One region of the Enterobacter cloacae complex sp. R_G8 genome, then DNA from elsewhere that is predicted to be linked to it. Evidence: predicted binding sites of a transcription regulator. Region 1 holds the regulator's gene; each other region holds the start of a gene.
What was found. Region 1 encodes CRP, which controls carbon source genes, mostly activating them, when cyclic AMP is high. Its sites were predicted from a motif close to ATGTGANNNNNNTCACAT; they were not measured.
Positions count from the first base shown of each region.

Region 1 (7,715 bases):
TTCTGCATAGCGTCCAGCCCCTCCATTCCGGCGCGCGACAGCACGCAGGTATCGGTGAGTGAGGTCATGATTGCCATCAGCGCGTCGAGTCTGGCGTTCGTTTCGCTGCTGCCGTTGAGACGGCTCAGGCGAAGCTGCGGCAGCGCGCGCTGCATGATGTGCGGAAACGCCTGCTGAGCCTCTTCCCGCGCGCCCGGCACGCGGTAGCGGTGCGTGGCGCGTAACCCCTTACTGAACACCTTCGGTGCCGCGTCGTCCGGGAGTTTCGCCAGCTGTGCAGCGGTGTTAGCGACGGTTTGCGCGCGGGCGTCGCCGCCCAGCATCGCCACCGCGCTCACCAGCAGCCCCAGCGCCCAGATTGCGCCACGGTGCGTATTCACGCCGTCGGTGGCGATCATCATCTGGCGTTCGCCTTCGCGGCCAAGGCGGCCAACGGTTTGCCTGAGGGCAATATCCGCCGGACGCTGCCAGCTCTGCTGCGCCAGCGCCTGAAACGTGGAGGTCAGGCTGTGCGCGGAGCGCTCCATCAGCGCAAGCGATAAATCGTGGTGCGCACCGTTCCCCCGACTGTCCACCAGACCGGGTTTCGGGCTTAAGCGTGCTTCGTCGATCAGACACTGCGTGGCGGTTCGCGCCAGCCATTCGGCACCGCCTTCAACCTGAATCTGGGGCAGAAGTGTCATTACCAGCTCCGGAATTTCGCAGGTGGGTTGTAGAGACCGCCGGACCACTCAACGAGGTCAGCCACGCTGCCCGCGGCCAGCAGAGAGCGGGTGGCATCGGTACGACGAATCCCCATGTCTTCCGGGTACACGACTTTGCCGCTCTGGCGCAGTTCCGCCACACGTCTGGCATCCACACCCAGACCGATATCGGTGATACCGGCCACGGCCGCGACCATGGCGCGACGCTCTTCCAGATCTTTTGCCCGGTAGAGGTAGGCAATCCCCTCTTCCGTCAGCACGTGGGTGACGTCATCGCCGTAAATCATCACCGGTGCCAGCGGCATGCCGGAGGCTTTCGCCACGTCAACGGCGTCCAGTTTTTCCACGAAGGTAGGCTTCACGCCCGCCTGGAAGGTTTCCACCATCTGCACGACCAGTTTTTTACCGCGCTGCATCGGATCTGGTTCGGTGATCATGTTCAGCCAGGCCGGGGTGGCGTGGCGACGACCGTGTGGATCATGGCCCATGTTTGGCGCGCCGCCGAAGCCGGAGAGACGACCGCGGGTCACCGTTGAGGAGTTGGCGTAACCATCCACCTGCAGGGTGGAGCCGATAAACATATCCACGGCGTACTGGCCCGCCAGCTGGCAGAAGGCGCGGTTGGAGCGCATGGAGCCGTCAGCACCGGTGAAGAACACGTCCGGACGGGCGCGGATGTACTCTTCCATCCCCAGTTCGCCGCCGAAGCAGTGCACACTCTCCACCCAGCCGCTTTCAATCGCCGGGATCAGTGTCGGATGTGGGTTCAGCGTCCAGTGTTTACAGATTTTGCCCTTCAGGCCGAGCTGTTCACCGTAGGTGGGCAGCAGCAGCTCAATTGCCGCGGTGTTAAACCCGATCCCGTGGTTCAGGGACTGCACCTGATGTTCAGCGTAGATGCCTTTGATGGCCATCATCGCCATCAGGATATGTTCCTGTTTGATCAGGCGCGGGTCGCGGGTAAACAGCGGTTCAATAAAGAATGGCTTGTCGGCCACCACCACGTAGTCAATCCAGGAGCCAGGAATATCGACGCGCGGCAGGTCGCATTCGTCGTCCACCAGCTCGTTAACCTGTGCGATGACGATTCCATCGTGGAACGCGGCGGCCTCCACCAGCGCCGGGGTATCTTCGGTACTTGCCCCGGTATAGAGATTGCCTTTGCGGTCTGCTTTAAACCCGGCAATCAGCGCCACGTTTGGTGAAAGGTCAACGTAGAGACGTGAATACAGTTCGATATAGGTATGAATGGCGCCGATTTCGAGTTGACCATCCTCCAGCAGCTGGGAGATGCGCAGGCTCTGCGTGCCGGAGAAGGAGAAGTCCAGCTTACGGGCAATGCCCTTCTCAAAGATATCCAGATGTTCACTGCGGCCAACGCTTGGCATGATCATGTGCAGGTCATGCACAATTTGCGGGTTCACTTCGGCCAGCGAGCGGGAAAGAAAATCCGCCTGCTTCTGGTTGTTGCCTTCCAGAACGACCTTATCGCCTGGCGCGATCAGCTTTTCCAGCATGGCGACAAGATCGCCGGTTGGCAGAACCTTGCCCTGCACCGGTACGGAGGCCAGACGACGCGCTTTTTCGCTGCGTCGGGTGTTCCATTGCCGGGTGGGTATTTGCCCAGATAACATTATTAACCTCCTGATTCAGCACATCATTTTGATTTGCTTAACGCTGAGTAAAGTCTGCACCCAGGCGAGAAAGGCATCAATTAAGCGTAGAGTGGAATCATTAGCCTGAGAGTAATAATCAAGGTAAATATTTGTGATCGGGATCAGTTCATGGTTCGGCAAACCAGGCTAAACGGGGTACAATTCGGAAAGTATCGTAAATTTCCGACAAGAATCAGCATCACCCTTATGACCCAAATCATTCCATCAGACTTCGACCTCACCGCCGAAGACAGCACAGAGTTCGTGCCCATGCGCGGCGTGGCCAACTGCCACCTGCAGACCATGCTGCCGCGCCTGATCCGCCGCAAGGTGCAGTTCACCCCGCACTGGCAGCGGCTGGATTTGCCGGACGGTGACTTTCTGGATCTCGCCTGGAGCGAAGCTCCCGAACAGGCGCGCCACAAACCCCGTCTGGTGGTGTTTCACGGTCTGGAAGGCAGTCTGCACAGCCCGTATGCACATGGGTTAATTCAGGCAGCAAAAGCGCGCGGCTGGCTGGGCGTGGTGATGCACTTTCGGGGATGCAGCGGCGAGCCGAATCGCCAGAAACGCATCTATCACTCCGGCGAAACTGAAGATGGCACCTGGTTTTTGCACTGGCTGCGGGAGAATTTCGGTACCGTGCCGACGGCGGCGGTGGGCTATTCGCTCGGCGGAAATATGCTGGCCTGTCTGCTGGCTAAAGAGGGTGACGCGGTGCCGCTGAATGCTGCGGTGATTGTCTCTGCCCCCTTTATGCTGGAGCAGTGCAGCTACCACATGGAGAAAGGCTTTTCCCGGGTCTATCAGCGCTACCTGCTCAACCTGCTGAAAGCCAATGCGGCGCGCAAGCTGAAGGCCTATCCGGATACCCTTCCGGTGAGCCTGCGTCAGTTGAAAAAGGTCCGCCGCATTCGTGAGTTCGACGACCTGATCACCGCCAAAATTCATGGGTTCGCCGATGCCATTGACTACTATCGTCAGTGCAGCGCCATGCCGCTGCTCAGCAAGATCACTCAGCCGACGCTGATCATTCACGCGAAAGATGACCCGTTTATGGATCATCACTCCATCCCTGCACAGGAATTTCTGCCCGACAACGTTCACTATCAGCTGACCGAGCACGGCGGCCACGTGGGGTTTGTCGGCGGAACGCTGCGTCGCCCGAAAATGTGGCTGGAGACGCGCATTCCTGACTGGTTAACCCCTTACCTGGACGGTGCAACATGATTATCCCCTGGCAGGATCTGGCGCCCGAAACGCTCGATAATCTGATTGAAAGCTTTGTCTTGCGTGAAGGCACCGATTATGGTGAACATGAACGCTCGCTTGAGCAAAAGGTCAACGATGTTAAACGCCAGCTTAAAAGCGGCGACGTGGTGCTGGTGTGGTCTGAACTGCATGAGACGGTCAATATCATGCCCCGCAACGCGTTTCACGGCTGATCTTTCAACCTTTCCAGTCAGGGAGTTGCTATGTCTGCCAGACATCCGGTTATTGCCGTTACGGGGTCGAGTGGTGCGGGAACCACCACCACCAGCCTCGCGTTTCGCAAGATTTTCGCCCAGTTGAATCTCCGTGCGGCGGAGGTCGAAGGCGACAGCTTTCACCGCTATACGCGCCCGGAGATGGACATGGCCATCCGCAAAGCGCGCGATTTGGGCAAACACATCAGCTACTTCGGCCCGGAGGCCAATGACTTCGGCCTGCTGGAGCAAACGTTTCAGGAGTACGGCCTAAGCGGCAAAGGCCAGTCCCGCAAATATCTGCACACCTACGACGAAGCCGTTCCCTGGAACCAGGTCCCGGGCACCTTTACTCCCTGGCAGCCGCTGCCGGAACCTACCGACGTGCTGTTTTACGAAGGATTGCACGGCGGCGTGGTGACGCCGCATCACGACGTGGCGCGACATGTGGATCTGCTGGTCGGCGTGGTGCCAATCGTTAACCTGGAGTGGATCCAGAAGCTGACGCGAGACATCAGCGAGCGCGGCCATTCGCGTGAGGCGGTGATGGATTCGGTTGTGCGCTCAATGGAAGATTACATCAATTATCTGACACCACAGTTTTCCCGCACCCACATCAACTTCCAGCGTGTGCCGACGGTGGACACCTCTAACCCGTTCGCGGCCAAAAGTATCCCGTCGCTGGATGAGAGCTTTGTGGTGATCCATTTCCGTAATCTCGACGGCATCGATTACCCCTGGCTGCTGGCGATGCTGCAGGGTTCGTTTATTTCTCACATGAATACGTTAGTGGTGCCCGGCGGAAAAATGGGGTTGGCGATGGAGCTGATCATGACGCCGCTGGTGCAGCGGTTGATGGAAGGGAAACAGATCGCATAATCATATTCCCTCTCCCAGTGGGAGAGGGTTAGGGTGAGGGCATCAACACGCGTGATGCCCCATCAATCACGCCTCGATCACTTCATACGAATGGGTAATTTTTACCGCCTTCTCCAGCATCAATGCCACAGAGCAGTATTTCTCCGCTGACAGATCGACCGCGCGTGAAACGGCCGCATCTTTTAGTTCTTTCCCGGTGACAATAAAGTGCAGGTTGATGTGGGTGAACAGGCGTGGCGCCTCTTCGCGACGTTCAGACGTGAGCTTAACTTCGCAATCCGTCACATCATGACGGCCCTTTTGCAGAATCGACACCACGTCAATCGCGCTGCATCCCCCAGCCGCCATCAGCACCATCTCCATTGGGCTGGGTGCTTTATCGCCGGAGTTACCGTCCATCAAAATCTGGTGTCCTGAAGCGGACTCGCCCAGGAACGTTAAACCTTCTACCCATTTCACGCGCGCTTGCATATTCATTAACTCCAACGTTGCATTTTTGGTGACAGATTACGCGTGCGTTACATTTCTCGCAATGGAAGGCGACCTGCGTCATGCTGAAGCGAGACACCAGGAGACACGCGGCGAAAGCTATGCTAAAACACTCTGGATGCTACAGTAATACATTGACGTTACACATGTATGCAGAGGACATCAAACTTTACTGGCTGCGAAACGTTACGACAGCCGACTTCCCAGGTATGGGTAAGAATTCGATTGCAACCCCAGAGTCCGGATGCATCTTATGACTCTGGTGACAGCTTATAACAGAGGATAACAGCGCATGGTGCTTGGCAAACCGCAAACAGACCCGACTCTCGAATGGTTCTTGTCTCATTGCCACATTCATAAGTACCCATCGAAGAGCACGCTGATTCACCAGGGTGAAAAAGCGGAAACGTTGTATTACATCGTCAAAGGCTCGGTGGCAGTGCTGATCAAAGATGAAGAAGGGAAAGAGATGATCCTTTCTTATCTGAACCAGGGCGATTTCATCGGTGAACTGGGCCTGTTTGAAGAAGGCCAGGAACGTAGCGCCTGGGTTCGTGCAAAGACAGCATGTGAAGTGGCTGAAATTTCCTACAAGAAATTCCGTCAGTTGATTCAGGTTAATCCTGACATCCTGATGCGTCTTTCTTCGCAGATGGCTCGCCGTCTGCAGGTCACATCAGAGAAAGTGGGTAACCTCGCCTTCCTGGACGTGACCGGCCGTATCGCGCAAACGCTGCTGAACCTGGCGAAACAGCCAGACGCCATGACTCACCCTGACGGCATGCAAATTAAAATTACCCGCCAGGAAATTGGTCAGATCGTCGGTTGCTCCCGTGAAACAGTGGGCCGTATCCTGAAAATGCTGGAAGATCAGAACCTGATCTCCGCCCACGGTAAAACCATCGTGGTTTACGGAACCCGTTAATCCCGATAAAACGGCGTGCCATCGCAAGGTGTCACGCCGTTTTTGTCTCTACTCCTCATGTGGCGCAGGCTGATTTATCACCCGGAAGTTAACTACGCACTGCGACAAACGCTGGTGTTGTGCCTTCCTGTGGCCGTGGGCCTGATCCTTGGACATCTTCAACAAGGGCTGCTGTTCTCTCTCGTACCTGCCTGCTGCAATATTGCCGGTCTCGACACCCCGCATAAGCGTTTTTTCAAACGACTGATTATTGGCGGTTCGCTGTTTGCCGGGTGTAGCCTCGCCGTGCAACTGTTGCTGGCCCGCGATATTCCGCTGCCGCTGATCCTGAGCGTGCTGGCGATGACGCTGGGGGTGACCGCCGAAATCAGTTCGCTGCACGCGCGTTTACTGCCCGCCTCACTCATTGCGGCCATCTTTACCCTCAGTCTCGCAGGTAACATGCCGGTATGGGAACCGCTGCTGATCTACGCCCTCGGTACGCTATGGTATGGCCTGTTTAACTGGTTCTGGTTCTGGCTGTGGCGGGAACAGCCGCTGCGTGAATCCCTGAGCCTGCTCTATGTCCAGCTCGCAGAGTACTGCGAAGCCAAATACACGCTGCTGACTCAGCATACCGACCCGGAAAAATCGCTGCCGCCGCTGCTGACGCGCCAGCAGAAGGTGGTGGATCTGATAAGCCAGTGCTACCAGCAACTGCACATGCTGGCCGCCAACAAGAACCACGAATACAAACGGCTGCTGCGCACCTTCCAGGTGGGGCTGGATCTGCAGGAGCATATCTCTGTGAGCCTGCACCACCCGCAGGAGGTGCAAAAGCTGGTGGAGCGCAGCCATGCCGAAGCGGTGATCCGCTGGAACGCGCAGACCGTGTCCGCACGTCTGCGGGTACTGGCCGACGACATTCTTTATCACCGCTATCCCACCCGCTTTAACATGGACAAGCAACTCGGCGCACTGGAGAAGATCGCCCGCCAGCACGAGGATAACCCGGTGGGTCAGTTTGCCGCCTGGCACTTCAGCCGTATTGCCCGCGTGCTGCGTACCCAGCGCCCGCTCTATCCTCGTGACCTGATGGCGGATAAGCAAAAGCGCCTGCCGCTGCTGCCTGCACTTAAAAGCTATCTCTCGTTTAAATCTTCCGCCCTGCGCAACGCCGCCCGGATTAGCGTGATGCTGAGCATCGCCAGCCTGATGGGCATGGCGCTCCATCTGCCCAAACCCTACTGGATATTAATGACGGTACTGTTTGTCACCCAGAACGGCTACGGCGCCACGCGGGTGCGTATTCTGCACCGGGCGGGCGGAACCATGGCGGGGTTGATTATCGCGGGCGTAACGCTGCACTTCCACGTGCCAGAAGGCTATACGCTGGCAGGCATGCTATTGATTACCCTGGTGAGCTACCTGATCATCCGCAAGAACTACGGCTGGGCGATGGTGGGCTTTACGGTCACGGCGGTATACACCCTGCAGTTGCTTACGCTCAATGGCGAACAATTTATTGTCGCCAGGCTTATCGATACACTGATTGGCTGCCTGATTGCCTTTGGCGGAATGGTCTGGCTGTGGCCACAATGGCAAAGCGGCCTGCTCA
Region 1 is NZ_CP102246.1:623,019-630,733, reverse strand. Features, by position in the region: gene NQ842_RS02885 (triphosphoribosyl-dephospho-CoA synthase) at 1-683, opposite strand, end outside; gene mdcA (malonate decarboxylase subunit alpha) at 683-2,338, opposite strand; gene NQ842_RS02875 (hydrolase) at 2,567-3,589, shown strand; gene NQ842_RS02870 (YheU family protein) at 3,586-3,804, shown strand; gene NQ842_RS02865 (phosphoribulokinase) at 3,835-4,704, shown strand; gene NQ842_RS02860 (OsmC family protein) at 4,771-5,175, opposite strand; gene crp (cAMP-activated global transcriptional regulator CRP) at 5,486-6,118, shown strand; gene NQ842_RS02850 (YccS/YhfK family putative transporter) at 6,176-7,715, shown strand, end outside.

Region 2 (7,715 bases), 2.0 Mb from region 1:
TCGACTGTGTGGATGTGATGCGCACTATTGCCGAAAGCAAAGGCGTCTCCGTCGCGCAGATTGCCCTGGCGTGGCTGCTGCATCAGAAGGTGGTGACCAGCGTCATCATTGGTGCCAAACGGGTCGATCAACTGGATGACAACATCGCCGCAACCGGGATCCGTTTAAGCGAAGACGAGCTTAAACAGCTTGATGCCGTCAGCGCACTGCCGCGTGAATATCCGGGCTGGATGCTGGAGCGGCAGGGGGAATATCGTCGTAATCAGCTCACACAGTAATAACTTTCCTTCCCCCGGCGGCGCACCGCTTGCCGGGGCTTTTTTTTCCGCTCTGCTCACAAAATTCGATCCTCCTCTTTGATCGCTTTTACATCTTCGCCTATATGACTAGTCATGAAATTTAAATGACTAGTCATATAGGGAGAGACCATGAATCAATCACTGCCAGCCAACTTTTTATGGGGCAACTCGGTATCCAGCATGCAGACGGAAGGGGCATGGAATGAGGGCGGGAAGGGGATGTCGGTGTACGACATTCGCGAAGCGGGGGAAAACATCTCCGACTGGAAAGTGGCGACCGATTCCTACCACCGCTACCGGGAAGATTTCGACCTGATGCAGGATCTGGGCATGAACTGCTACCGCTTTCAAATCTCCTGGAGCCGGGTCTGTCCGCAGGGCGACGGCGAGTTCAACGATGAGGGCATCGCCTTTTACGACCGCTTTATTAACGATCTCATCGCCCGCGGTATCGAGCCGATGATCTGCCTCTATCACTTCGATATGCCGCTGGCGCTGGCGCAGGAGTACAACGGTTTTAACGATCGTCGCGTCATGGAGGCCTTTATCCGCTATGGCAAAAAAATGATCGACTGCTTCGGCGACCGGGTGAAATACTGGCTGACCTTCAACGAGCAGAACATCTTCCATATGCCGGAAGCATTCCGCATTTCCGGCTACATGAAAGGCGAGAAAACCCTGCGCGAGCTGTACGAGTTGCAGCATCACACCATGGTGGCGCATATGACGCTGACCGAGTACCTGCATCAGACCCGGCCAGGTCAGCTGATGGGCGGTATGCTGGCGCACCAGCTGGTTTATCCGGCCACCTGCAAACCACGCGATATCTTCTGTGCCCAGCAGTATGACGAATTCCTCAACCAGAACCTGCTGCGCGTCTTTGCCGGCCAGGGCTATAGCCCGGCAGTGATGGCGGTGGTGGAGCAGGAAGGATTTGGCGATATCTACCGTGCCGAGGATCTGGCCCTGTTCGCAAGAACCCAAAACGACTTTATGGCCTTCAGCTACTACGCCAGTAAAACGCTGGACAGCGATGCCATTCCGCAGGGAACCCCGGTGAACGATTACCTGCTGTACGGCGATAAAAATAACCCGTACCTGAAAGCCACCGAATGGAACTGGCAGATCGATCCGCTCGGTTTTCGCACCATCATCACCCGCTACGCCAACGACTGGCGCATGCCGGTGTTCCCGATTGAAAACGGCATTGGCGTGATTGAATCCTGGGATGGCGTGAACCCGATTGAGGATACCTACCGCATCGACTATCACCGGGCGCATATCGAGGCCATGAAAGCCGCCATATTCGAGGATGGCGCAGAGGTGATGGGCTATCTCGGCTGGGGGCTGATCGACATTCTGAGCTCCCAGGGCGACATGCGTAAGCGCTACGGCGTGGTCTATGTCAACCGTGAAAACCACGACCTGAAGGACCTGAAACGCGTGCCGAAGAAGAGCTACGCGTGGTTAAAACAGGTTATCCATACCAACGGACGCGAGATGTAAGCCGTACGCTGCCGGGCCGTTTTTGTGACTGATTGATGGGAACTATCCGCTATGTCTGAAACAAAAATCACACCGCATATGCAGTCCTTTGTCGATAAATTTGTTGAGTTCTCGGCGCGCCTGGCAAACCAGGTGCATCTTCGCTCCCTGCGCGATGCCTTCGCCACGGTGATGCCGATTTTCATCCTCGCCGGACTGGCGGTACTGGTGAACAATGTGGTGTTCCCATGGATTTTTGACGGCGACACGCTCGTGCAGTTTAAGGTGTGGGGCGAGGCGATTATCAACGGCACGCTGAACATCGCCGCGCTGCTGCTGGCGCCGATGATTGCCTGGTCGCTGGCGCGCAACAAGGATTTCGACAATCCGGTCTCGGCAGTGGTTATCGCTGTCAGCAGCTTTATTATCATGATGCCGATGCGTCTGCAGCTCACGCCCGTCGGCAGCGACACTACGGTGAATGTCACCCAGGTGCTGACCTTCGCCAACATTGGTTCGACCGGGATTTTCGCCGGGGTGCTGATTGGCTTGCTCTCGACGGAGCTGTTTATCGCCATCTCGCGGCTTAAGGCGCTGCAAATATCACTGGGGGAAAACGTGCCGCCGGCGGTCAGTAAATCTTTTACCGCACTGATCCCGACCATCCTGACGCTCTCACTGTTTGCCGTTCTGGCCGCGCTGCTGGCGAACGTATTGCATACGGATCTGATTCACCTGATCACCACCTTTATCCAGCAGCCGCTGCGGCTCATCAATACCAGCCTGCCGGGGACGATTTTTATCTACAGCTTCGGTAACTTCCTCTTCACGCTGGGTATTCATCAGTCGGTAGTCAACAGCGTGGTGCTGGAGCCGTTCCTGTTGATTAACACCAATGAGAACATGCTGGCCTTTGCCAACGGCCAGCCGATCCCGCATATCATCAACAACATTTTCGTGCCGACCTTTGGCATGGTAGGCGGTACCGGTAGCACCCTTTCACTGCTGATCGCCATCTTTATCTTCTCGCGGCAACAATCGGCGAAACAGGTGGCACGTCTGTCGCTGGCGCCGGGTCTGTTCAACATCAACGAGCCGGTGATTTTCGGCCTGCCGATTGTGTTTAACCTGCCTTTAATGATCCCGTTTGTCCTGTTGCCCGCCATCGGCATTTACTTCGCCTGGCTCTGCACCACGCTGGGATTAATGTCGCGCTGCGTGGTGATGATCCCGTGGACTACGCCGCCAATTCTGAGTGCCTGGCTGGCGACGGCGGGGGACTGGCGGGCGGTGGTGGTGCAGTTGGCAATCATCGTATTTGGTGTATTCTTCTACCTGCCTTTCCTCAAAATTGCCGAGCGAGTGGCGTTGAAAAACAGTGGGATAGAACATTAAACAGAAGGAAGGACGATGGCGGCGAAGTACATCACCATAGCGCGTGAAATCAAAAAACGCATCATCAGCCAGCAGTATGCCGCCAATGAACCGCTGCCGGACCAGTTCGCGCTGGCGGCGGAGTTCAATACCAGCCGGATGACCATTCAGCAGGCCATGCGTCAGCTGATCGTCGAAGGGCTGGTGTATACCCGTCAGGGGCAGGGGACGTTCATCCGCAAAAACTTTCTTCAGCTGTCGCAGTGGGATCTCTCCGGCAGCGACTACTTTGGCGCGACCAAAACCTGGGAGCATCTGGGCACGGTAACGAGCCAGGTGGTGCATTTTGAACTGCGCTTCCCGAACGACAAAGAGCAAGCCTCGCTGATGATCAATGCCGATACGCCGGTCTATGACTTCATTCGTCTGCGTTTGCTTAACGGTGAACCCATGTCGCTGGACGCGACCGTAATGCCGCTTAATCTGGTGCCCGGCCTGAACAAAAGCCATCTTGAAAGCTCGGTGTTTCGCTATGTGCAGGAGACGCTGGGGCTGAAAATTATGGGATCGTACCGCGTGGTGCGGGCGCTAAAGCCGAATGCGCTGGATATGCAGCATCTGGTCTGCGAGGAGAGCGACCCGGTGCTGGAGGTGGAGCAGGTGATCTATCTGGAAGACGGCACGCCGCTGGAGTATGCGCACTGTCATTATCGTTACGACCACGGCGGGATTGTGATCGTGAATAATGGATAAAAAAAAGCGGGCATCGAAGCCCGCTTTTTTCGCTGCGTCGCGATTAGTTCAGACGCACCGGCATACCGGAACGGTTCTGCACAGCCTGGTCAACGATAGTCGTTTCCACGTCCGGCTGAGAGGTCACGGACTGCACCGCGCTGTTCAGGGTGATCGGAACGATTTCGTTATTGTTGATCTGGTCTTCGCTGGTGGACAGCGGGTTGTGCACTTCAATGTAACGGCTGCCATCCGGCTCAGAGGTCGCTTTAACCGGTTCGTTGATGAACTGGACGCGTGTACCGACCGGCACGTTTTCGAACAGGAATTTGATGTCGTCGTTACGCAGACGCACGCAGCCGTGGCTGACGCGCAGGCCGATACCGAAGTTAGCGTTGGTACCGTGGATGGCGTAAAGGCGGCCGATGTACAGGGCGTACAGACCCATTGGGTTATCCGGGCCTGCCGGAACCACGGCTGGCAGCGGTTCACCTGCCGCGATGTATTCCGCGTGCATTTTCGCCGTTGGGGTCCAGGTTGGGCCTGCTTTCTTACGTTCAACTTTGGTGGTCCAGTTCAGCGGGGTATCTTTACCCAGCTGACCGATACCGATTGGCAGCACGATTACCGTGTTGGTGCCTTTCGGGTAGTAATAGAGACGCATCTCCGCGCTGTTGATGACGATACCTTCATGAACGGTATCCGGCAGGATCAGCTGCTGAGGGATGTTGAGAACGGTACCCGCTTTTGGCAGATACGGGTCAACGCCCGGGTTCGCTTCCAGCATGTTAGACAGGCCCAGCTGGTACTGTGCTGCGAAATACTCCAGCGGCTGGGTGTTACCCTCAGGCACCGTCACCACCTGGTTTTGACCCACCAGACGGCTACCGTCTGTCGGCAGCGGATAAGTCACCGCAGAAGCGGTTTTGCAAAAACCTACTACGGCTAACGCCGCCGCAAAAAGCGTTGTTAATTTCATGTTCATGTTGTGCGAGGTATCTAAGCCATTCAGGCGTGAGTTGATAAGTCTGAATCTGTGATGGGAGCGCATTATATGTGCATTCCCGCTAACAGGGAATTCAGATGTGTACGAAATCACATTTTTTTCGATTTTGTTAAAGTTTAGCGGAGCGTCGCAACACGGGATCTCAATTCGGAATTGTGGCATAATGCTGTGTTTATCACACTTTTCGCAGGAATCTCCCCGTGTTAGTTACCAGCAACGTCACTATGCAGTTTGGCAGTAAGCCGCTGTTCGAAAACATTTCCGTCAAATTTGGCGGCGGCAACCGTTACGGCCTGATTGGTGCCAACGGTAGCGGTAAATCCACCTTTATGAAGATCCTCGGCGGTGACCTGGAGCCGACGCTTGGCAACGTGTCGCTCGATCCCAACGAGCGCATCGGTAAACTGCGTCAGGATCAGTTTGCCTTTGAAGAGTTCACCGTGCTCGACACCGTGATCATGGGGCACGCGGAGCTGTGGGAAGTGAAGCAGGAGCGCGATCGTATTTACGCGCTGGCCGAAATGAGCGAAGAAGATGGCTATAAAGTGGCCGATCTGGAGACGCAATACGGCGAAATGGACGGTTACTCTGCAGAAGCGCGTGCGGGCGAGCTGCTGCTGGGCGTAGGCATTCCGGTCGAACAGCATTACGGCCCGATGAGTGAAGTGGCACCCGGCTGGAAGCTGCGTGTGTTGCTGGCGCAGGCGCTGTTCTCTAACCCGGACATTCTGCTGCTCGATGAACCGACGAACAACCTGGACATCGACACCATCCGCTGGCTGGAGCAGACGCTCAACGACCGTGACAGCACCATGATCATCATCTCGCACGACCGTCACTTCCTGAACATGGTCTGTACGCACATGGCGGATCTGGACTACGGTGAGCTGCGCGTTTACCCAGGCAACTACGACGAATACATGACGGCGGCCACCCAGGCGCGTGAACGTCTGCTGGCGGATAACGCCAAGAAGAAAGCGCAGATTGCGGACCTGCAGTCCTTCGTCAGCCGCTTTAGCGCCAACGCCTCTAAATCCCGTCAGGCAACATCGCGTGCCCGCCAGATTGACAAAATCAAGCTGGAAGAGGTTAAAGCTTCAAGCCGTCAGAACCCGTTCATCCGTTTCGAGCAGGACAAGAAACTGTTCCGTAACGCGCTGGAAGTGGAAGCCCTTACCAAAGGTTTTGATGAAGGCCCGCTGTTTAAAAACTTCAACCTGCTGCTGGAAGTGGGCGAGAAGATCGCCATTCTGGGTGCCAACGGCGTGGGTAAATCCACCATGCTGAAAACCCTGGTCGGCGAACTGCAACCGGACAACGGGAGCGTGAAATGGTCCGAAAACGCGCAAATTGGTTATTACGCGCAGGATCACGAGTATGAATTTGAAAACGACCTGACCGTCTTCGACTGGATGAGCCAGTGGAAGCAGGAAGGGGACGATGAGCAGGCGGTGCGCAGTATTCTGGGGCGTCTGCTGTTCAGCCAGGACGACATCAAGAAGCCTGCCAAAGTGCTCTCCGGTGGAGAGAAGGGCCGTATGCTGTTCGGCAAGCTGATGATGGAAAAACCGAACATTCTGGTGATGGACGAACCCACCAACCACCTGGATATGGAATCTATCGAATCGCTGAACATGGCGCTGGAGATGTATCAGGGCACCCTGATCTTCGTTTCTCACGACCGTGAGTTCGTCAGCTCGCTGGCGACCCGCGTGATTGAAATTACGCCAGAGCGCGTGGTGGACTTCACCGGTAACTATGAAGATTATCTGCGCAGTAAAGGTATCGAAAGCTAATTTCCCGTCGTCTTTCACGCTGCAGATGCGTTGGCTTCACCTGTTCACCCCGGTCACTTACTTATGTAAGCTCCCGGGGATTCACTGGTTTGCCGCCTTCCTGCAGCGCGAAATACTTAGGGAAAGATGTAGTGCTTTTATTCCCTCTCCCGGTGGGAGAGGGTTAGGGTGAGGGCATCAGGCCGCACTACACCACCCACTCACTCCCTTCAACACCATTCACCCGCAGCGTACGTTTTTCCCCCGCCGGTAATGACACCTTCAGTGCTTTCCACGCCGGACGATAATCCCCGCGCGCATTGACCTTCAGGTTGATGGTCGCCCCATCGCACACCATTTCCCACTCCACCCACAGCGCATTGCCGTTCTGATAGCCCCAGCTTTCACCGTCATCTTCAAACAGCAGACCGCTGCTGGTGCCCACGCCTTTGACCGGGAACAGCTTCAGCTCGCGGGTGTCGTCTTTTTCCGCGCTGACGTGAGTGATGCGTTCGCTGAGCGGCAGACCGGCCCCGGCGCGCACCAGCAGCGGCAGTTTTTCCAGCGGCGCATCCAGGGCGATCCACTGCCCGCCCGCGTACCACGCGTGGGTGTAAAAATCGTACCAGCCGGTTTCGTTATCCGGCAGCCAGAGACGGCGCTCGCGCTGTCCGGCCTCCACCACGCTTGCCACCAGCAGGTCACGGCCCAGCAGGAACTCGTCGCACTCTTCAAAGGTCTGCGCATCGTGTTCGTGGTCGAGGAAGGTTGGGCGCAGCATCGGTTCGTCGTCAGCATGTGCCTGCCAGAGCAGGGTGTAGAGATACGGCAGCAGACGATAGCGCAGCTCAATGGCACCGCGAATAGCGGGGGTGACGCCCGGATACATCCACGGCTCGTTTACCGTGTGATCGTCATTCCAGGAGTGAATGGTAAAGCGCGGGTGCATCACGCCGTTCTGCACCCAGCGGACAAACAGCTCGGCGTCGGGTTTGTCGCCAGAAAAACCGCCGACGTCATGGCCAACGTTAAACAGCCCGGACA
Region 2 is NZ_CP102246.1:3,587,981-3,595,695, reverse strand. Features, by position in the region: gene NQ842_RS17060 (aldo/keto reductase) at 1-278, shown strand, start outside; gene NQ842_RS17055 (glycoside hydrolase family 1 protein) at 429-1,805, shown strand; gene NQ842_RS17050 (PTS sugar transporter subunit IIC) at 1,857-3,179, shown strand; gene NQ842_RS17045 (GntR family transcriptional regulator) at 3,195-3,911, shown strand; gene ldtB (L,D-transpeptidase) at 3,955-4,875, opposite strand; gene NQ842_RS17035 (ABC-F family ATPase) at 5,097-6,692, shown strand; gene NQ842_RS17030 (glycoside hydrolase family 31 protein) at 6,880-7,715, opposite strand, start outside.
Region 2: a site for CRP is predicted at 4,974-4,991, ahead of NQ842_RS17035 (ABC-F family ATPase). Genes of this name have one in related genera too.

Region 3 (7,715 bases), 2.1 Mb from region 1:
TAGGTCCACTGGATAGCTTCCTGAGCGTTAGTTGCAGGACCAGAGATATCGCAGCCATATTTAGCAGCCATCTCTTTGATCTGACCCAGCGCACGGTGCTGTTCAGCGATCTCTTCACGCAGACGGATAGTCGCTTCCAGGTTTACGCCGTTTTCCAGATCGGACTGCAGGGAAACGAACTGCGCGTATTTGTCTTTCATCAGGAAGTCGATACCGTACAGCGCAACGCGACGGTAGTCACCGATGATACGACCACGGCCGTAGGCATCTGGCAGGCCAGTCAGAACGCCAGATTTACGGCAGTTCAGAATGTCTTTGGTGTAAACATCGAATACACCCTGGTTGTGGGTTTTGCGGTATTCGGTGAAGATTTTTTTCAGCATTGGGTCCAGCTCGCGGTTGTACGCTTTGCAGGAACCTTCAACCATTTTGATACCACCGAACGGGATGATCGCACGTTTCAGTGGTGCTTCAGTCTGCAGACCAACGATTTTCTCAAGGGCTTTGTTGATGTAGCCAGCATCGTGAGAAGTGATGGTGGAAGCAACGGAGGTGTCAAAATCAACTGGCGCGTGAGTGCGGTTTTCCAGTTTTACGCCTTCCATTACGCTGTCCCACAGCTTGGTTGTCGCGTCAGTTGCGCCAGCCAGGAAGGATTCGTCACCTTCATACGGGGTATAGTTTTTCTGAATGAAGTCACGTACGTTTACTTCATTCTGCCAGTCACCTTTCGCAAAACCTTCCCAGGCTGTGGCTAACTTTTCATTAAGCTCGGACATGTAACACCTACCTTCTTAAGTGGATTTTTTATTTACTGCCTGAGATAACCATCAATGATGATCGTCGCCACGCAGGTAAATGACCCAGTATGTCAACCCAACTAACAGACCCCCACCGATAATGTTCCCGATAGTGACAGGGATCAGGTTATCAGTAATGAAATTCATAATAGTCAGGTGAGAGAAACTTTCCGGGGTTGAACCAACTGCAGTCCAGAACTCCGGGCTCGCAAAGTTGCGGATTACAATACCCATTGGGATCATAAACATGTTCGCAATACTGTGCTCGAAGCCGCTGGCAACAAACATCGCAACCGGCAGAACCATAATCATGGCTTTGTCCATCAGGCTACGACCAGAGTAGCTCATCCATACCGCCAGACAGACCATCAGGTTCGCGAGGATGCCAAGTGCAACCGCTTCGATAAATGTGTGGTGCATTTTGTGGTCCGCGGTCTGCAGGACGTTCAGTCCCCAGCCGCCGTTGGCGGTCATATACTCGCCAGAGAGCCACATCAACAAAACAAAGAGCAGACAGCCAATCAGGTTACCAACATAGACGTTAAGCCAGTTGCGCGCCAGTTGACCCCAGGTAATTCTTCCGCTGGCTTTTGCTACGACAATCAGCACCGTTGAGGTGAAGAGGTCGGCGCCGCAGATAACGCACAGAATCAGACCCAGTGAGAAGCAAATGCCGCCAATCAGTTTGGCCATGCCGTAAGGCATCGCGGCAGTACCGGTGGTGGCAGTGATGTAGAAGACGAACGCGATTGAGATGAACACACCGGCCGTGATCGCCAGATAGAACGTCTTCATCGGGTGTTTCGTTGCTTTATAGACACCCGCTTCTTCGGCAACTTTGGCCATCGCAGCAGGGAGTAAAAGATCAAAAGGGTTGTCAGCTTTCACACTAACTCTCTCTTTATTAAGTCGGCGACGAGATACTAACAAAGCATTATAGAAGAGAAATTGATATAGATCATATCTCGCCTGGCTTATAGGCCCGCAGTGTGTATGGTTTTACGACAAATGCGGTGTAAGTTTTTGATTATCCGTATAAAAATAAATTTTAAAAGTTATGAAAAGAGTTGAATTTTTTCGGTCGGCCACCTCTGGAACAGTTAATTAATATGGAGTATTTGCCATAAAAAGTAACAGTAAAGCCCGGGTAAATATTATTATATTTACCCATATTTAACTTTATTATTACATTCAACGTTCATTGCCGAAAAAAATAAAAAACGGGGCAATGAAATTGCCCCGTAATATAGCCCAGACGATTAAATACGCCTACTGCTGATAATGTTATATGCGCTTATTTTGACCAGTAAGCGGCTTTTGCTTTCTGCAGTTTTTCATAGGCCTTCAACAGCGACTGATGCGCAGGGAAGGCTTTCAGATCGCTGTCTACCGCCTGCAGTCCGTAGAATGGCGCTTCGCCGCTCAGGGCCGCGCTGGCGGCTTCTACCGCCTCGGCACCGTACATGCGCACGAAGGCGTTCAGGTACTGCAGTGGCTCACGATCCTCTTCCTGCGCAAGAAGCAGGAGGGTTTGCAGGCAGCGGTAGTAGTTGGTGCGCTCGGCAGAGAACACTGACTGGTTGAATTCCATGGTCCACTCGGTCCAGGCCAGGGCCTGATCCAGATCGCCACCAGCCAGCGCCAGCATCGCTTTCAGCTCGCCGATGCGCAGGGTATACCAGCCGTTGTCTTTGCCGGTAGCCAGACCCATTAGCTCACGTACGCGCGTGAAGTCATCATGGCCTTCGTCGTCCAGCTGGGCGATCAGGTTCAGATAATCCTCTTTTTCCCACTCGCTGCCCGGCAGGGCCAGCAGCGTTTCACGCAGGTGCGCACCCATGCTGTTGTTCGCCAGCCACAGATCTTCAGCCGGATAGATATCGGACATGCCCGGCACCAGAATACGGCAGGCGTAAACATCCAGGTGTTCGTAGTCAGCAATGTAGACTTCTTTATCTTCCGCGTTGAAGATGGCCATCAGGGTAGCGAACTCTTCTTCGGTCGTACCGGCAAAGCTCCAGTCGACGAATGGATAGTCTGCGTCCTGCTTGAACATGTCCCAGGAGATCAAACCGCTGGAGTCGATGAAGTGGGTTTCGAGGTTGGTATGCTCGGCCACTTCTTCGTCGTCAAAGGTTGGTGGAGTAAATACATCGAGATCTTTCAGGCTACGGCCCTGCAGCAACTCGGTGACGGTACGCTCCAGCGCCACGCCAAAGTCAGGATGCGCGCCGAAGGAGGCGAAGCAGGTGCCGTTCGTCGGGTTAAACAGCACAACGCAGATAACCGGATATTTACCGCCCAGCGAGCCATCATACGCAAAGATAGGGAAGCCTTCTGCCTCCAGCTTAGCAATGGATTCCACCACGCCCGGATAGCGCGCCAGCACGTCGGCCGGAATTTCAGGCAGACTGATGGATTCAGCAATGATGCGGTTTTTAATGTGGCGCTCAAACACTTCTGACAGCCCCTGCACACGCGCTTCATTGCGGGTGTTACCGGCGGACATGCCGTTAGACACATACAGGTTACCGACAATGTTCATCGGGATGTAAACGGTCTGTTCATCAGACTGACGGGTGAACGGCAGGGCGCAGATCCCACGCTCTTCATTACCCGATTGCAGATCGATCAGCATGCTGGCGGTCAGTTCATTTTCCGGATCGTAGAACGCACGCAGGCGCGCATCGAGAATACCTTCCGGCAGTTCATCGTCTTCGGTCAGCGGGAACCATTTTTCATTGGGATAGTGAACGAACGGGCCGTTAGCGATGGTTTCACCCAGCCAGAAATCGGCGAAGAAGTAGTTGGTCGACAGACGTTCAAAATACTCACCCAGCGCAGAAGCCAGCGCCGCTTTTTTCGTCGCGCCTTTACCGTTGGTAAAGCACAGTGCACAGTCTTTATCGCGAATATGCACGGACCAGACGTGAGGCACTGGATTGAGCCAGGAGGCTTCTTCGATATTAAAGCCCAGGTCGGTCAGTTTCTGCTGGAAGCGAGCGATGGAATCTTCCAGAGCGGCGTCTTTGCCGGGGATAAACGTTTGAGTCATGGCGTTCACTTTTATCGTACGTAAAGCGCGCAATGATACGGGTTTTGCGTGACAGGTGCTATCTCCGGCGAAAATAAAAGACTGGGCTATGCTTACTGTCAGTAACTGACTGTTAAGGCATAGAAAAATGAAAGCATTCGATCTCCAGAGGATGGCGTTTGATAAAGTCCCACCCGAATTTTTAGGCGAAGTGGCGCTGCGTAGCCTGTATACCTTCGTCCTGGTCTTTCTGTTTCTTAAAATCACTGGTCGGCGCGGTGTGCGGCAGATGTCGCTGTTTGAAGTGTTGATCATTCTGACGCTGGGCTCAGCGGCGGGGGATGTCGCTTTTTATGATGATGTACCAATGGTGCCGGTGTTTATTGTCTTCGTCACGCTGGCGCTGCTTTACCGGCTGGTCATGTGGCTGATGTCGAAAAGCGAAAAGCTGGAAGACATGCTTGAAGGGAAGCCTGTCGTTATCGTTGAGGATGGACAGTTGGCCTGGGAAAATGTCCAAAGCGCCAATATGACCGAATTTGAGTTCTTCATGGAGCTGCGTCTGAATAGCGTGGAACAGCTTGGGCAGGTGCGTCTGGCGATAATGGAAACCAATGGGCAAATCAGTGTGTATTACTATCCCGACGACGAAGTGAAGCCGGGGTTGTGTATTCTGCCGGATATGTTGGTCGAACGGTTTAAGACAGTGCCGGAGTCCGGCGAGTATGCCTGTGTAAGATGCAGCCATGTCGTCTCCATGCAGGTAGGCGATCATCAATTATGCCCCCGCTGTACAAATCCGGAATGGACGAAGGTTAGCCGGGCTAAACGCCTTATCTGACAGCCATTTTGTCGGTTTTGTGACAGCGAGGCGGCAGATTGTATTGTGTGACGACGGGCACATTTCACCGGTCATAAGTTTTAGACATTGCGGCGCGTGTCACTGAATGATAAAACCGATATCCACAGTTATAACTTATGGCTTTTAGCGTGGTGAGGGGAAATGGCTCAAGTCTTTAATTTCAGTTCAGGTCCGGCAATGTTACCGGCAGACGTGCTTAAACAGGCTCAACAGGAACTTTGTGACTGGAACGGTCTGGGTACGTCGGTGATGGAAATCAGCCACCGTGGTAAAGAATTTATTCAGGTGGCGGAAGAGGCAGAAAAGGATTTTCGCGATCTGCTGAACATTCCTTCGAACTACAAAGTATTGTTCTGCCACGGTGGTGGACGCGGCCAGTTTGCTGGCGTACCGCTGAATATTCTGGGCGACAAAACCACGGCAGACTATGTTGACGCTGGCTACTGGGCTGCCAGCGCGGTGAAAGAGGCGCATAAATATTGCACGCCAAACGTCATCGACGCCAAAGTAACCGTTGATGGCCTTCGTGCCGTGAAGCCGATGAGCGAGTGGCAGCTCTCTGACAACGCCGCGTATCTGCACTACTGCCCGAACGAAACCATCGACGGGATTGCCATCGACGAGACGCCGAACTTCGGTAAAGACGTGGTGGTTACCGCTGACTTCTCCTCTACCATTCTCTCTGCGCCGATTGACGTCAGCCGCTACGGTGTCATCTATGCGGGTGCGCAGAAAAATATCGGCCCTGCAGGACTGACTATCGTCATCGTGCGTGACGATCTGCTGGGTAAAGCGCATAAATCCTGCCCGTCGATTCTCGATTACACCGTGCTGAACGATAACGACTCCATGTTCAACACCCCGCCGACCTTTGCCTGGTATCTCTCCGGCCTGGTCTTCAAATGGCTGAAGCAAAACGGTGGCGTGGCACAGATGGATAAGATCAATCAGCAGAAAGCTGAGCTGCTGTACGGCGTGATTGATAAGAGTGATTTCTATCGTAACGATGTGGCGAAAGCCAACCGTTCCCGCATGAACGTGCCGTTCCAGCTGGCGGACAGCAACCTGGATAAAGTTTTCCTGGAAGAGTCCTTCGCCGCAGGTCTGCATGCGCTGAAAGGCCACCGTGTGGTGGGCGGCATGCGCGCCTCTATCTATAACGCCATGCCGCTGGAAGGCGTTAAGGCCCTGACCGATTTCATGATTGACTTCGAACGTCGCCACGGTTAATTGCGCTGTTTTCACCCCCGTAGCCCTGCTGCGGGGTATTTATTATGTTGAGTTGAGAGTTAAGTTTCATGGAATCCCTGACGTTACAACCTATCGCGCGGGTAGATGGCACCATTAATCTGCCTGGTTCAAAAAGTGTCTCGAACCGCGCTCTGCTGCTGGCAGCTCTGGCAAACGGCACCACCGTCCTCACTAACCTGCTGGACAGCGATGACGTGCGCCATATGCTCAATGCGCTGAAAGCGTTGGGAGTTCATTACACGCTGTCTGACGACCGTACCCGCTGTGAAGTAACGGGGAATGGCGGTGCGCTACGTTCAGCCGAGGAACTGGAGCTGTTTCTGGGTAACGCGGGAACCGCCATGCGTCCACTGGCTGCCGCCTTGTGTCTGGGCAGCAACAACATTGTTCTGACCGGCGAGCCGCGCATGAAAGAGCGCCCGATCGGCCATCTGGTGGACGCCCTTCGTCAGGGCGGTGCGCAGATTGAGTATCTGGAGCAAGAGAATTACCCCCCACTGCGCCTTCGCGGTGGCTTTAGCGGCGGCAACGTTGAGGTGGACGGCAGCGTTTCCAGCCAGTTCCTGACGGCACTGCTGATGACCGCTCCGCTGGCACCCCAGGATACGGTTATCACCATCAAGGGCGACCTGGTGTCTAAGCCGTACATTGATATCACCCTGCATCTGATGAAAACCTTCGGCGTTGAGGTGGAAAACCAGTCTTATCAGCGTTTCGTGGTGCGGGGGGCGCAGCAGTATCAGTCTCCGGGCAACTACCTGGTTGAAGGTGACGCCTCATCTGCTTCCTACTTCCTGGCAGCAGGGGCGATTAAAGGCGGTACCGTGAAAGTGACCGGTATTGGCCGTAACAGCGTGCAGGGCGATATTCGTTTTGCTGATGTGCTGGAAAAAATGGGGGCGGTGGTGACCTGGGGGGATGATTTCATCGCCTGTACACATGGTGAACTCAACGCCATCGATATGGACATGAACCACATTCCTGACGCGGCAATGACCATTGCCACCGCTGCGCTGTTTGCCAAAGGCACCACGACGCTGCGCAACATCTACAACTGGCGCGTAAAAGAGACCGATCGTCTGTTCGCGATGGCCACCGAGTTGCGTAAAGTGGGGGCTGACGTGGAGGAGGGCGAAGACTACATTCGCGTGACACCTCCGGCAAAACTGCAGTTCGCGGAAATTGGCACTTACAACGATCACCGTATGGCGATGTGCTTCTCGCTGGTGGCGCTGTCCGATACACCTGTTACGATCCTCGATCCGAAATGTACGGCGAAAACCTTCCCGGACTATTTCGAACAGCTGTCCCGCATCAGTACACTGGCCTGATGACATAATGCCGCATCACCCGATGCGGCATTTCCTTACGTTTTCTGACGTTTGTTCCCGCCCATTTCTTCTACACTCTGCTTCATTAATTCCGTAATTTGCACGCAAAGGTAACAGTTGCGCACGTTGGCGCGTATAATGCGCGGCGTTCATGTTAACGGTATGCCTTTATTAAGGAGAAAAAGATGACGGCAGTTGCCCCGGTAATCACCATTGATGGGCCTAGTGGCGCAGGGAAAGGAACTCTGTGCAAGGCGATGGCGGAAGCATTGCAATGGCATCTTTTAGATTCGGGAGCTATCTATCGCGTGCTGGCGCTGGCAGCGCTGCATCACCATGTGGATGTTGCGTCTGAAGAGGCGCTGGTTCCGCTGGCTGCGCATCTGGATGTGCGTTTTGTCTCGACCGATGGCAACCTCGAAGTGATCCTGGAAGGG
Region 3 is NZ_CP102246.1:3,462,405-3,470,119, reverse strand. Features, by position in the region: gene pflB (formate C-acetyltransferase) at 1-779, opposite strand, end outside; gene focA (formate transporter FocA) at 831-1,688, opposite strand; gene ycaO (30S ribosomal protein S12 methylthiotransferase accessory factor YcaO) at 2,095-3,855, opposite strand; gene NQ842_RS16495 (DUF421 domain-containing protein) at 3,983-4,675, shown strand; gene serC (3-phosphoserine/phosphohydroxythreonine transaminase) at 4,838-5,926, shown strand; gene aroA (3-phosphoshikimate 1-carboxyvinyltransferase) at 5,995-7,278, shown strand; gene cmk ((d)CMP kinase) at 7,464-7,715, shown strand, end outside.
Region 3: a site for CRP is predicted at 1,747-1,764, ahead of focA (formate transporter FocA). Genes of this name have one in related genera too.